2 regions of the Sporosarcina sp. So3-204 genome follow, and region 2 is predicted to be linked to the other one. Evidence: a T-box and tRNA genes for the amino acid it is inferred to sense, from the RefSeq annotation. Region 2 holds a T-box; the other holds one or more tRNA genes.
What was found. A T-box is a leader RNA that pairs with one kind of tRNA and senses whether it is charged. The one in region 2 lies ahead of alaS (alanine--tRNA ligase), so its partner is inferred to be a tRNA-Ala.
Positions count from the first base shown of each region.

Region 1: it encodes a tRNA-Ala, which carries the amino acid that the T-box ahead of alaS (alanine--tRNA ligase) is inferred to sense. The anticodon was not compared.

Region 1 is NZ_CM176485.1:100,519-107,043, forward strand. It holds rRNA gene AC3RV6_RS00455 (23S ribosomal RNA) at 1-1,543, shown strand, start outside; rRNA gene rrf (5S ribosomal RNA) at 1,697-1,812, shown strand; tRNA gene AC3RV6_RS00465 (tRNA-Val) at 1,883-1,958, shown strand; tRNA gene AC3RV6_RS00470 (tRNA-Thr) at 1,972-2,047, shown strand; tRNA gene AC3RV6_RS00475 (tRNA-Lys) at 2,053-2,125, shown strand; tRNA gene AC3RV6_RS00480 (tRNA-Leu) at 2,165-2,246, shown strand; tRNA gene AC3RV6_RS00485 (tRNA-Gly) at 2,255-2,329, shown strand; tRNA gene AC3RV6_RS00490 (tRNA-Leu) at 2,341-2,429, shown strand; tRNA gene AC3RV6_RS00495 (tRNA-Arg) at 2,476-2,552, shown strand; tRNA gene AC3RV6_RS00500 (tRNA-Pro) at 2,574-2,647, shown strand; tRNA gene AC3RV6_RS00505 (tRNA-Ala) at 2,659-2,731, shown strand; rRNA gene AC3RV6_RS00510 (16S ribosomal RNA) at 2,982-4,537, shown strand; tRNA gene AC3RV6_RS00515 (tRNA-Ile) at 4,845-4,921, shown strand; tRNA gene AC3RV6_RS00520 (tRNA-Ala) at 4,934-5,009, shown strand; rRNA gene AC3RV6_RS00525 (23S ribosomal RNA) at 5,242-6,525, shown strand, end outside.
Region 2 is NZ_CM176485.1:1,481,917-1,488,441, reverse strand. It holds gene mltG (endolytic transglycosylase MltG) at 1-124, opposite strand, end outside; gene AC3RV6_RS07190 (DUF1292 domain-containing protein) at 223-540, opposite strand; gene ruvX (Holliday junction resolvase RuvX) at 554-973, opposite strand; gene AC3RV6_RS07180 (IreB family regulatory phosphoprotein) at 970-1,242, opposite strand; gene alaS (alanine--tRNA ligase) at 1,320-3,953, opposite strand; T-box leader at 3,993-4,199, opposite strand; gene recD2 (SF1B family DNA helicase RecD2) at 4,237-6,525, opposite strand, start outside.

The sequences.
Region 1 (6,525 bases), 1.4 Mb from region 2:
ACCTAAGTTGAGGCCGAAAGGCGTAGACGATGGATAACAGGTTGATATTCCTGTACCACCTCCCCGCCGTTTGAGTAATGGGGGGACGCAGTAGGATAGGGTGAGCGCGCTGTTGGTTATGCGCGTCTAAGCAGTGAGGTGTGAAATGAGGCAAATCCCATTTCTATAACATTGAGCTGTGATGGCGAGGGGAATTATTCCCTGGAGTCCCTGATTTCACACTGCCAAGAAAAGCCTCTAACGAGGCGGGAGGTGCCCGTACCGCAAACCGACACAGGTAGGCGAGGAGAGAATCCTAAGGTGATCGAGAGAACTCTCGTTAAGGAACTCGGCAAAATGACCCCGTAACTTCGGGAGAAGGGGTGCTCTGGTAGGGTGTTAAAGCCCGAGAGAGCCGCAGTGAATAGGCCCAGGCGACTGTTTAGCAAAAACACAGGTCTCTGCAAAACCGCAAGGTGATGTATAGGGGCTGACGCCTGCCCGGTGCTGGAAGGTTAAGGGAAGAGGTTAGCGCAAGCGAAGCTTTGAACCGAAGCCCCAGTAAACGGCGGCCGTAACTATAACGGTCCTAAGGTAGCGAAATTCCTTGTCGGGTAAGTTCCGACCCGCACGAAAGGCGTAACGATCTGGGCACTGTCTCAACGAGAGACTCGGTGAAATTATAGTACCTGTGAAGATGCAGGTTACCCGCGACAGGACGGAAAGACCCCGTGGAGCTTTACTGTAACCTGATATTGAATTCTGATGCAATCTGTACAGGATAGGTAGGAGCCTTAGAATCCGGAGCGCTAGCTTCGGAGGAGGCGTTGGTGGGATACTACCCTGATTGTATTGGACTTCTAACCCATGCCCCTTATCGGGGCAGGAGACAGTGTCAGGTGGACAGTTTGACTGGGGCGGTCGCCTCCTAAAGAGTAACGGAGGCGCCCAAAGGTTCCCTCAGAATGGTTGGACATCATTCGCAGAGTGCAAAGGCATAAGGGAGCTTAACTGCGAGACCTACAAGTCGAGCAGGGTCGAAAGACGGGCTTAGTGATCCGGTGGTTCCGCATGGAAGGGCCATCGCTCAACGGATAAAAGCTACCCCGGGGATAACAGGCTTATCTCCCCCAAGAGTCCACATCGACGGGGAGGTTTGGCACCTCGATGTCGGCTCATCGCATCCTGGGGCTGTAGTCGGTCCCAAGGGTTGGGCTGTTCGCCCATTAAAGCGGTACGCGAGCTGGGTTCAGAACGTCGTGAGACAGTTCGGTCCCTATCCGTCGCGGGCGCAGGAAATTTGAGAGGAGCTGTCCTTAGTACGAGAGGACCGGGATGGACACACCGCTGGTGTACCAGTTGTCTTGCCAAAGGCATAGCTGGGTAGCTACGTGTGGACGGGATAAATGCTGAAAGCATCTAAGCATGAAGCCCCCCTCGAGATGAGATTTCCCATTACGCAAGTAAGTAAGATCCCTCAGAGATGATGAGGTTGATAGGTCCGGGGTGTAAGTACGGCGACGTATGTAGCTGACGGATACTAATTGATCGAGGACTTAACCAAATAACGTAAGAAGTAAGTGGGCTGATTCCCCTGATTTGTGAAGATTATCTGTTTTATTCAGTTTTGAAAGAACAATTAATTTCTTTCAAAATAATGCTTGCAATTTGCATTAAAAATGATATAATGAATAATGTCCTTAAAAGACTTTATAAGTATGGTGGCGATAGCGAAGAGGTCACACCCGTTCCCATCTCGAACACGGTAGTTAAGCTCTTCAGCGCCGATGGTAGTTGGGGGTTTCCCCCTGCAAGAGTAGGACGTTGCCATGCTTGTAATATTTATTACATAGCAATAGGACTTAAAATGATTCAGTAGCTTATAACATCTAAATTATACCCAGGAGGATTAGCTCAGCTGGGAGAGCACCTGCCTTACAAGCAGGGGGTCGGCGGTTCGAGCCCGTCATCCTCCACCATTATTTAATCGACGCCGGAGTAGCTCAACTGGTAGAGCAACTGACTTGTAATCAGTAGGTTGAGGGTTCAAGTCCTTTCTCCGGCACCACTTTTGTGCCATTAGCTCAGTTGGTAGAGCATCTGACTTTTAATCAGAGGGTCGTAGGTTCGAATCCTACATGGCACACTATTTTATGACTTATAGTATTCGTCATAAATACATTATGCGGGTGTGGTGGAACTGGCAGACACGCTAGACTTAGGATCTAGTGCCTTCGGGCGTGGGGGTTCGACTCCCTTCACCCGCACTTTTATTGCGGAAGTAGTTCAGTGGTAGAATACGACCTTGCCAAGGTCGGGGTCGCGGGTTCGAATCCCGTCTTCCGCTCCATATATTTATTTGCCGGGGTGGCGGAACTGGCAGACGCACAGGACTTAAAATCCTGCGGTGGGTAACTACCGTACCGGTTCGATTCCGGTTCTCGGCACCATTTTTTATAGAGTTTTTTATATTCCGTTTTATACCGTTTTTTATATGCGCCCGTAGCTCAATTGGATAGAGCGTCTGACTACGGATCAGAAGGTTGTGGATTCGACTTCTGCCGGGCGCGCCATAATTTTATTTGTCTTATAATCGGGAAGTAGCTCAGCTTGGTAGAGCACTTGGTTTGGGACCAAGGGGTCGCAGGTTCGAATCCTGTCTTCCCGATCTTTAAATATGGGGCCTTAGCTCAGCTGGGAGAGCGCCTGCCTTGCACGCAGGAGGTCAGCGGTTCGATCCCGCTAGGCTCCACCTTATGAACCTTGAAAACTGAACAGCAAAACGTCGATATAAGTCATTCGTGTTTACACGATATGATTAACAACTCAGGACGCTTCGGCGCACTTGAGTATAAACGTTTCTATATGAAACAAAATTGTCATTCAATAGAAGTAGTTAACGCTACAACTATTAATGCCAGCAAAAAGAAATGAGCTTTCATTTTCTTTATGTTGTTGGCCTTTGGTGCATAACGCTATGCGAAGTGTATTGGAAGTCAACTATTATGGAGAGTTTGATCCTGGCTCAGGACGAACGCTGGCGGCATGCCTAATACATGCAAGTCGAGCGAACGAAATTTGGAGCTTGCTTCAAATTTTGTTAGCGGCGGATGGGTGAGTAACACGTGGGCAACCTGCCCTGCAGATGGGGATAACTCCGGGAAACCGGGGCTAATACCGAATAATCAGTTCGTCCGCATGGACGAACTCTGAAAGACGGTTTCGGCTGTCACTGCAGGATGGGCCCGCGGCGCATTAGCTAGTTGGTGGGGTAATGGCCTACCAAGGCAACGATGCGTAGCCGACCTGAGAGGGTGATCGGCCACACTGGGACTGAGACACGGCCCAGACTCCTACGGGAGGCAGCAGTAGGGAATCTTCCACAATGGACGAAAGTCTGATGGAGCAATGCCGCGTGAGCGAAGAAGGTTTTCGGATCGTAAAGCTCTGTTGTAAGGGAAGAACACGTACGGGAGTAACTGCCCGTACCTTGACGGTACCTTATTAGAAAGCCACGGCTAACTACGTGCCAGCAGCCGCGGTAATACGTAGGTGGCAAGCGTTGTCCGGAATTATTGGGCGTAAAGCGCGCGCAGGCGGCCTGTTAAGTCTGATGTGAAAGCCCCCGGCTCAACCGGGGAAGGTCATTGGAAACTGATAGGCTTGAGTACAGAAGAGGAAAGCGGAATTCCACGTGTAGCGGTGAAATGCGTAGAGATGTGGAGGAACACCAGTGGCGAAGGCGGCTTTCTGGTCTGTAACTGACGCTGAGGCGCGAAAGCGTGGGGAGCAAACAGGATTAGATACCCTGGTAGTCCACGCCGTAAACGATGAGTGCTAAGTGTTAGGGGGTTTCCGCCCCTTAGTGCTGCAGCTAACGCATTAAGCACTCCGCCTGGGGAGTACGGCCGCAAGGCTGAAACTCAAAGGAATTGACGGGGACCCGCACAAGCGGTGGAGCATGTGGTTTAATTCGAAGCTACGCGAAGAACCTTACCAGGTCTTGACATCCCACTGCCCGGTATAGAGATATACTTTTCCCTTCGGGGACAGTGGTGACAGGTGGTGCATGGTTGTCGTCAGCTCGTGTCGTGAGATGTTGGGTTAAGTCCCGCAACGAGCGCAACCCTTGATCTTAGTTGCCATCATTAAGTTGGGCACTCTAAGGTGACTGCCGGTGATAAACCGGAGGAAGGTGGGGATGACGTCAAATCATCATGCCCCTTATGACCTGGGCTACACACGTGCTACAATGGACGGTACAGAGGGTCGCCAACCCGCGAGGGGGAGCTAATCCCATAAAACCGTTCACAGTTCGGATTGCAGGCTGCAACTCGCCTGCATGAAGCCGGAATCGCTAGTAATCGTGGATCAGCATGCCACGGTGAATACGTTCCCGGGTCTTGTACACACCGCCCGTCACACCACGAGAGTTTGTAACACCCGAAGTCGGTGAGGTAACCCTTAGGGGAGCCAGCCGCCGAAGGTGGGACAGATGATTGGGGTGAAGTCGTAACAAGGTAGCCGTATCGGAAGGTGCGGCTGGATCACCTCCTTTCTAAGGATATATGTCCATAGTCGGATTACACCTTTGGTGTATGAAAGCTAGGCATACGGAAAATCGACGTTTTGCGTTCAGTTTTGAAGGTTTATTAAAGATTAATTAAGCGTTTTTTGCTTAACTAATCGTCCATAAATACTAATCAAAACAGCGTTTTGATATTGAGGCAATTTTCGAGGGTTCAATCGGAAATGTACTGCCGGAATACGCTTAGCGTATACGATATCTTAACAAATAAGCTACACCTGTTTTGAACTTTGTGGTTACTAATAATAATTCAAATCTTGCACATAATTATTTGAAGGGGCCTATAGCTCAGCTGGTTAGAGCGCACGCCTGATAAGCGTGAGGTCGATGGTTCGAGTCCATTTAGGCCCACCATTAATTTCTTTCGGGGCCTTAGCTCAGCTGGGAGAGCGCCTGCCTTGCACGCAGGAGGTCAGCGGTTCGATCCCGCTAGGCTCCACCAACTTACTCCACTTGGGGTATTTTTGTTCTTTGAAAACTGGATAAAACAATAATTGAAACAAATCAAGAATCAACCAAGATAAACAGAACTTCGTTTATCTATGATAAACATGTTTTTGTTTATTTTAAAGAACGACCTTTTTACGAAACGTAGATTTTTACATCGCTGTAAGATTACGTTTATTTAAAAGATAAGAATTAGCGACGCAATGCGACGTTAAGACCTATTTTTTGGTTAAGTTAGAAAGGGCGCACGGTGGATGCCTTGGCACTAGGAGTCTATGAAGGACGGCACTAACACCGATATGCTTCGGGGAGCTGTAAGTGAGCTTTGATCCGAAGATTTCCGAATGGGGAAACCCACTGCTCGTAATGGAGTAGTACGTTTACGTGAATACATAGCGTAATCGAGACAAACCCGGAGAACTGAAACATCTAAGTACCCGGAGGAAGAGAAAGAAAAATCGATTCCCTGAGTAGCGGCGAGCGAAAAGGGAACAGCCCAAACCAGGAAGCTTGCTTCCTGGGGTTGTAGGACATGCTATACGGAGTTACAAAGGAATGGATTAGGCGAAGCGACCTGGAAAGGTCCGCCGTAGCGGGTAATAGCCCCGTAGTCGAAAGTTCATTCTCTCCAGCATGTATCCTGAGTACGGCGGAACACGTGAAATTCCGTCGGAATCCGGGAGGACCATCTCCCAAGGCTAAATACTTCCTAGTGACCGATAGTGAACCAGTACCGTGAGGGAAAGGTGAAAAGCACCCCGGAAGGGGAGTGAAATAGATCCTGAAACCGTGTGCCTACAAGTAGTCAGAGCCCTTGTTGACTTTCCTTCGGGAGAGTCACGGGTGATGGCGTGCCTTTTGTAGAATGAACCGGCGAGTTACTGATTTCATGCAAGGTTAAGCAGAGAATGCGGAGCCGCAGCGAAAGCGAGTCTTAATAGGGCGAATTAGTATGAGGTCGTAGACCCGAAACCAGGTGATCTACCCATGTCCAGGGTGAAGGTAAGGTAATACTTACTGGAGGCCCGAACCCACGTATGTTGAAAAATGCGGGGATGAGGTGTGGGTAGCGGTGAAATTCCAATCGAACCTGGAGATAGCTGGTTCTCTCCGAAATAGCTTTAGGGCTAGCCTCAAACTTTAGAATCTCGGAGGTAGAGCACTGTTTGGACTAGGGGCCCATCCCGGGTTACCGAATTCAGACAAACTCCGAATGCCGATGATTTATGTTTGGGAGTCAGACTGTGGGTGATAAGATTCATAGTCGAGAGGGAAACAACCCAGACCACCAGTTAAGGTCCCCAAGTCTCTGTTAAGTGGAAAAGGATGTGGCGTTGCCCAGACAACCAGGATGTTGGCTTAGAAGCAGCCACCATTTAAAGAGTGCGTAATAGCTCACTGGTCGAGTGGCGCTGCGCCGAAAATGTATCGGGGCTAAACAGAGCACCGAAACTGTGGACTTACATCTTAGATGTGAGTGGTAGGAGAGCGTTCTAGGGGCGTCGAAGTTA
Region 2 (6,525 bases):
TAAATGAGCCTGCAACGAGTAAGACTAGCGCAACAATAAGCACAATTTTCCGCACTTTTTTCGTTTCTTTTTTCTTTTCGCGCATTCGATCGAACATGATTTCTTTTTTTGAACCACTCTCCATGTGAGAGTCACCTCTTTCGTTCCTAATCATTATCTAAGAAATACTTAAATGAAAAAAAGACGGAACGGCTATTCACCGTCCCGTAAGTACATGAGAAATTATTCTTCGTCTTCCTCTTCGTCGTCTTCATCAACAAAAGTACTAAATGTTTCCTGAATCATTGCCCACTCTTCTTCATCTTCGATTGGCAATAGTTCTCCGCCTTCTTCACCGTCTTCGCCTTCTACAGCAGGTGTAAATGAAGATGCATGTATTTCTATTTCTTCGTCCTCATTTTGCTCATCGTCTTCACCTAAAATATGATACAGGACATAAGACTTCCCGTAATCTTTTGATTCGAATGTAAAAATCACTTCACAAACGTGCTCAACACCATTTTCATCGACAATTGTCATTGTTTCTTCACCGTGTTCCATTCTGATCACCTCATCATCTATTATTTAAATCCAAATAACCTTGTAAAATCATAATCGCTGCAATCTTGTCGATAACAGTCTTTCTTTTTTTCCGACTAACATCTGCATCGATTAGTGCACGCTCGGCAGCCATTGTCGTCAACCGCTCGTCCCATAACGTAGCAGGAAAGCCAAACGTTTCTTTGAGGAGCTCTACATATGACTCTGAAGCCTCTCCTCTAGGACCGATTGAATTATTCATGTTTTTCGGATAACCCACTACAAACTTAGTCACTTTGTATTCATCAACTAGTTCACGAATACGTTCAATACCAAATTGACCTTTCGACTCATCAATTTTGATTGTTTCGATACCCTGGGCTGTCCATCCTAATGCGTCACTAATAGCGACACCAACTGTCTTGGAACCAACGTCTAACCCCATTGTTCTCACTTAATTTTACCTCCGTTTTCACGGACATAAAACTTGACAAGTTCTTCAATAATTTCATCTCGTTCAAGTTTCCGTATCATATTACGTGCATCTTCATGACGGGGTATATAAGCAGGGTCACCCGAGAGAAGATACCCGACAATTTGGTTAATCGGATTATAACCTTTGTCATCCAGTGATTTATGCACATGTAGCATCACTTGTTTTACTTCTTGTTCCATCGACTCTTCTGGGAAGTTAAATTTCATCGTTTTGTCGTATGAATTCATTACTGACACCCCGCTTTCAGATTTTACGTTCTACTAATAAACGATATTTAATTATTATACCTGATTAACTACTTTAGTTAAACTGATTTCACATAATCATACACTGATTGAAGTGCGTCATCAAGTTTAGTTACATCTTTTGCACCAGCCATTGCCATATCCGGACGACCGCCGCCTTTTCCATCGCATTGTGACGCTACATGATTGACGAGTTTGCCAGCGTGATAGTTCCCACCTTTTAAATCATCTGTCACACCTGATACAAGTAGGACTTTATCATTTGAAGCTGCGCCAAGAACGATAACACCTTTCGATATTTTCTGCTTCATCTCATCCATCATCTGTCTTAGTGCGTTATTATCTTTCACGTCAACTTTCGCAGAAATAACTGTTACATCATTTATTTGCTGCGCTGTTTCCATAACACCTAATAACTGACTGTTAGCAAGTTGTGACGAAAATGACTCGTTTTCGCGCTCAAGTTCTTTCATCGTAGCAATTACTGATTGAACTTTTATGACAAGTTCTTTCGGCTTTGATTTTAAAAGACTTGCTGCATGTTCGAGTATTTCTTCCTCTTCTTTGAATGATTGATAAGCACGCTTACCAACGAGCGCTTCGATGCGTCTTGTGCCCGCGCCAATTCCACTTTCAGAGACAAGCTTAAAGAGTCCGATTGCAGATGTTGACGCTACGTGACAACCCCCACATAGCTCTAGTGAATAATCTCCAATTGTAACAACACGTACAATATCCCCATATTTTTCGCCAAACAAAGCCATCGCACCAGACTTTTTAGCTTCAGCAATTGGTTTTTCTGCAATCACAACAGAAATATCTGCCCAAATTTGTTCGTTTACTTGCTTTTCAATTCGCTCAAGCTCTTCGCTCGTAACATGGCCAAAATGAGAGAAGTCAAAGCGTAAACGATCGGGTCCTACATACGAACCTGCTTGAGCAACATGATCACCTAAAACATCTTTCAGCGCTCTATGAAGTAGATGTGTTGCCGTATGATTCTTTATCGTTTCCTTACGTATCGCAGCATCTACTACTGCATGAACGGTTGCGCCTTTGTGAAGTTCTCCAGTGCGAATCGTAGCTGTGTGCAAATTCTGGCCATTAGGTGCTTTTTGAATATCTTTTACGTCAGCAAAGAAGGTTTCATTTGAAATCGTTCCTTTATCCGCAATTTGACCACCACTTTCCGCGTAAAACGGTGTGCGGTCTAAAAGAAATTGGATTTCATCACCTTCAGATGCTGTGTTAATTAATTCACCCTGTTGGAAAATAGCCAGAACAGTTGCTGAAGTTTGTAATTCCGTGTAGCCAATAAATTCACTCTTATCAACAATACTACCAAGCACGCCAGATTGCACATGCATAGAATCCGTATCTTGTCTTGCTGCACGCGCACGTTCACGTTGACGATTCATTTCTTCATTAAAACCGTCTCGATCTACTTCGACGCCCGCTTCTTCTGCAAATTCTTCTGTTAATTCATAAGGAAATCCATAAGTGTCATATAATTGGAAGGCAACCGCACCGTTTACAATTGGCGTTTCAGATGCTTTAACCTTTTCAATAACACCCGATAATATTGCCATACCATCATTAAGCGTCTCGTGGAAACGTTCTTCTTCATTCTTAATGACTTTCATAATGAACTCTTTTTTCTCATTTACTTCTGGATAAAAGTCTTGCATGATTGCACCTGTTACTGGTACTAAGTCATACATGAACGGTTTATTAATACCAAGTTTCATCGCAAAGCGAACAGCTCTTCTCAACAACCTGCGCAGTACATAACCTCGTCCTTCATTTGAAGGAAGAGCCCCGTCGCCAATTGCAAAAGCAACTGTTCTAATATGATCGGCAATTACTTTAAACGCCATATCATCGTCAGTTACAATACCGTATTTCTTACCTGACAACTTTTCTACCGTTTGAATAATAGGCATAAATAAGTCTGTATCATAATTGGTCGGCACATCTTGAATAACGGATACAAGTCTTTCAAGACCCATTCCTGTATCAATATTTTTATTCGGAAGTGGTGTGTACGTATTGTCCGGATTATGGTTAAACTCAGAAAAAACGAGGTTCCATATTTCAAGATAACGCTCATTTTCTCCACCAGGGTATAACTCTGGATCAGAAAAGTCATCACCATATTTAGAACCACGATCATAAAATATTTCAGAGTTTGGACCACTTGGACCTTCTCCTATATCCCAGAAGTTACCTTCTAGACGAATAATACGATCTTCTGGCATACCTATCTTATCTTTCCAAATATTATAAGCCTCTTCATCTTCTGGATGAACAGTTACTGATAATAATGCCTCATCAAAACCAAGCCATTTTTCATCTGTTAAGAATTCCCAAGCACGAACTATTGCCTCTTCTTTGAAATAGTCTCCTATAGAAAAGTTACCAAGCATTTCAAAAAAAGTATGATGTCGTGCAGTTTTACCAACATTTTCAATATCATTTGTTCGGATAGACTTCTGTGCATTTACAATACAAGGATTGTTAGGTACTATTCTACCATCAAAGTATTTTTTTAATGTAGCAACACCACTGTTAATCCAAAGAAGTGATGGATCGTCTATTGGAACTAAAGGTGCAGACGGCTCGATACTATGACCATTTTGTTTAAAATAATCAAGAAATAATTTACGAATTTGTGATGATGATAATTTTTCCATAAGTTTTTCCCCCTAAATTCAAAACACCCCCGTCCCTAAACAAGGGACGAAGATGTTAGTCTCGCGGTACCACCCTAATTACCGTATGTAAAATTTCGGTATCTCTGGTTGCCTTAACGCGGCTAACGGCAGTGATTTGCTGCACTCGGGAGTAGCTTTCGGCATTTAGACTCTGAAGCCTTTTCAACTTAGGGGCTTCTTTCTGTAAAAGTAAAACATGCGTACTTTCTCCGTCAATGTGTTCTATATATTGGAATAAGTATAGAAAAGTTCTGTGCATCTGTCAATTAACATCTTCTATTAAAGTATATGGTGTAATACCTTGCATACCAATCATTGGATCAATTGTAATGAATGTCTCTGTTGTTAATTCATAATTAATTGATGCGATTTCATCATTAGATTGCATTTGTTCCGCAACATCTTTATTGATAGGGACAACAACACTTTCTGACGGCATTTCTGTTTCCCCGTTTAAACGTTCTTTCAACGTCGTTTGCCTTTCTAGCTCATCTGTCCGCGCAATTCCCGCTTTAAACTCTTCCGGTTCCCCACATAAAATAAGAAACTTCTGTGCACGTGTAATTCCAGTATAAAGCAGATTACGCTTCAACATTTTTCGATGACTTCTAACTATAGGCATGATAACGATGGGAAACTCACTGCCTTGCGCTTTGTGAATTGAACAGCAATAAGCAAGTGTCAGTTGATTTAAATCACTTCGTTCATAATTCACTTCGATGCCGTCATAAGACACAACAAGCAGCTCTTTTTTATCGACGGTTTCTTTCGCCTTCATGATTGCAATCACTTCACCCATATCACCATTAAATACATTACTCTCTGGTTGATTGACGAGTTGAAGAACTTTATCGCCAATTCGGTAGATTATATCACCGAAAACAACTTCTTTACGTTTAGGTCCTGGAGGATTCACCATATGCTGAAGCATTTTATTCAAGCCATCAATTCCCGCTGGACCCCTGTACATGGGTGCCAATACTTGAATGTCCTTAATACTATGACCTTTTGTTATGGCGTTTTTCACAATTTGTTCGACTGCTTCAAGTATTTTATCGGCGCTTGCGCGAATAAAGGAACGATCAGAAGTTTTCCCAGTTATATCGTTCGTTAATTCTGAACGTTTAATCATATGAGCCATTTCAATAATCGTAGAACCGGCGCTCTGCCTGTATATTTCAGTCAACTCAATTATCGGTATTTTTTTAGAATCCAACATATCTTTTAACACTTGACCAGGTCCTACTGATGGCAATTGGTCTTGATCCCCAACGAATAGAATCTGAATGTCATCGGGTAGCGCCTTCATTAGTTGATGTGCGAGCCACGTATCCACCATTGACATTTCATCGATAATAACGAGACGTCCTTTAATTTCACGTTCCGTTTCCTCATCCTTCTCCTGCCCAGTAAAGCCAAGAAGGCGGTGAATCGTCATCGCAGGCAGTCCTGTAGACTCAGACATCCGTTTTGCGGCACGCCCAGTCGGAGCTGCAAGAATGATTGGAAACGGATCTTTTTTCTTGGCATATTCTGCCGGGTCCAGTGATAGGCCATGTAATTCTGCGAATACCTCGACAAATCCACGAATAACAGTTGTTTTCCCTGTTCCAGGACCACCAGTTAAAATCATTGCTGGAGAATGAAGTGCTGTTTCAATCGCTTCTACCTGTGTTTCAGCATAATTAACATGAAAACGCTCTTCCACTTCACCAATTGCTTTACGGATTTCAGAAACAGGGAATTGCTCTGTCGTATTATTTTCTAATATCTGATTAATCTTTGCTGCAAACCCGATTTCTGAAAAATAAAGAGACGGCAAATATAACCGTTTCTTTTCAGCCGATAGCTTGCCCTCTTCGATTAACTCAATAATTGACTGTGAAATCGTTGTGAATGGTATTTCGATGGATTGGCTCATCTCTAAAAGGTGTTTAATTTCAGGAAGTGCAATTCTTCCTTCTATATAAACATGACCAACGGATTGAACTGCTTCATTTATCGTATGAATAACAGCTGCCTTAACACGCGATGAATGGTCTCCTGTTATGCCAAGATTTCTACCTAATTCATCCGCACGTTGAAAGCCAACACCTTCAATTTCCTCAATTAAACGATATGGGTTTTCCGTTAACAGCTCAATCGCTTCTTCACGGTATGCTTGATAAATACGTGCTGAGATTTTCGGACCGAATCCCCATTCATTTAACCTAATAATTGTGCGCTCCAGCCCCATATTTTGCGCGAGAACTGAGACAATTGTTTCTTTCCGCTCCACAGAGAGTTTTGGTACGCTATCCAAAATAGTTGGGTCATCCAATATTTTTTTAATCGCGTCTTTGCCTAGCTTTTTAACAATCGTTTCAGCCGTTTTCATACCAATCCCAGGAAATAGATCCCCCGACAGATAATGAATTAAGCCTGTTTCTGTCGCCGGCATCTCTTTTGAGAACAAATGTACATCAAATTGGGCACCATAAGTTGGATGATTGACAAGTTTTCCAGTAAATTTATAATCATCGTCTTGTGAAAGCTGAGGAAAGCTTCCTTT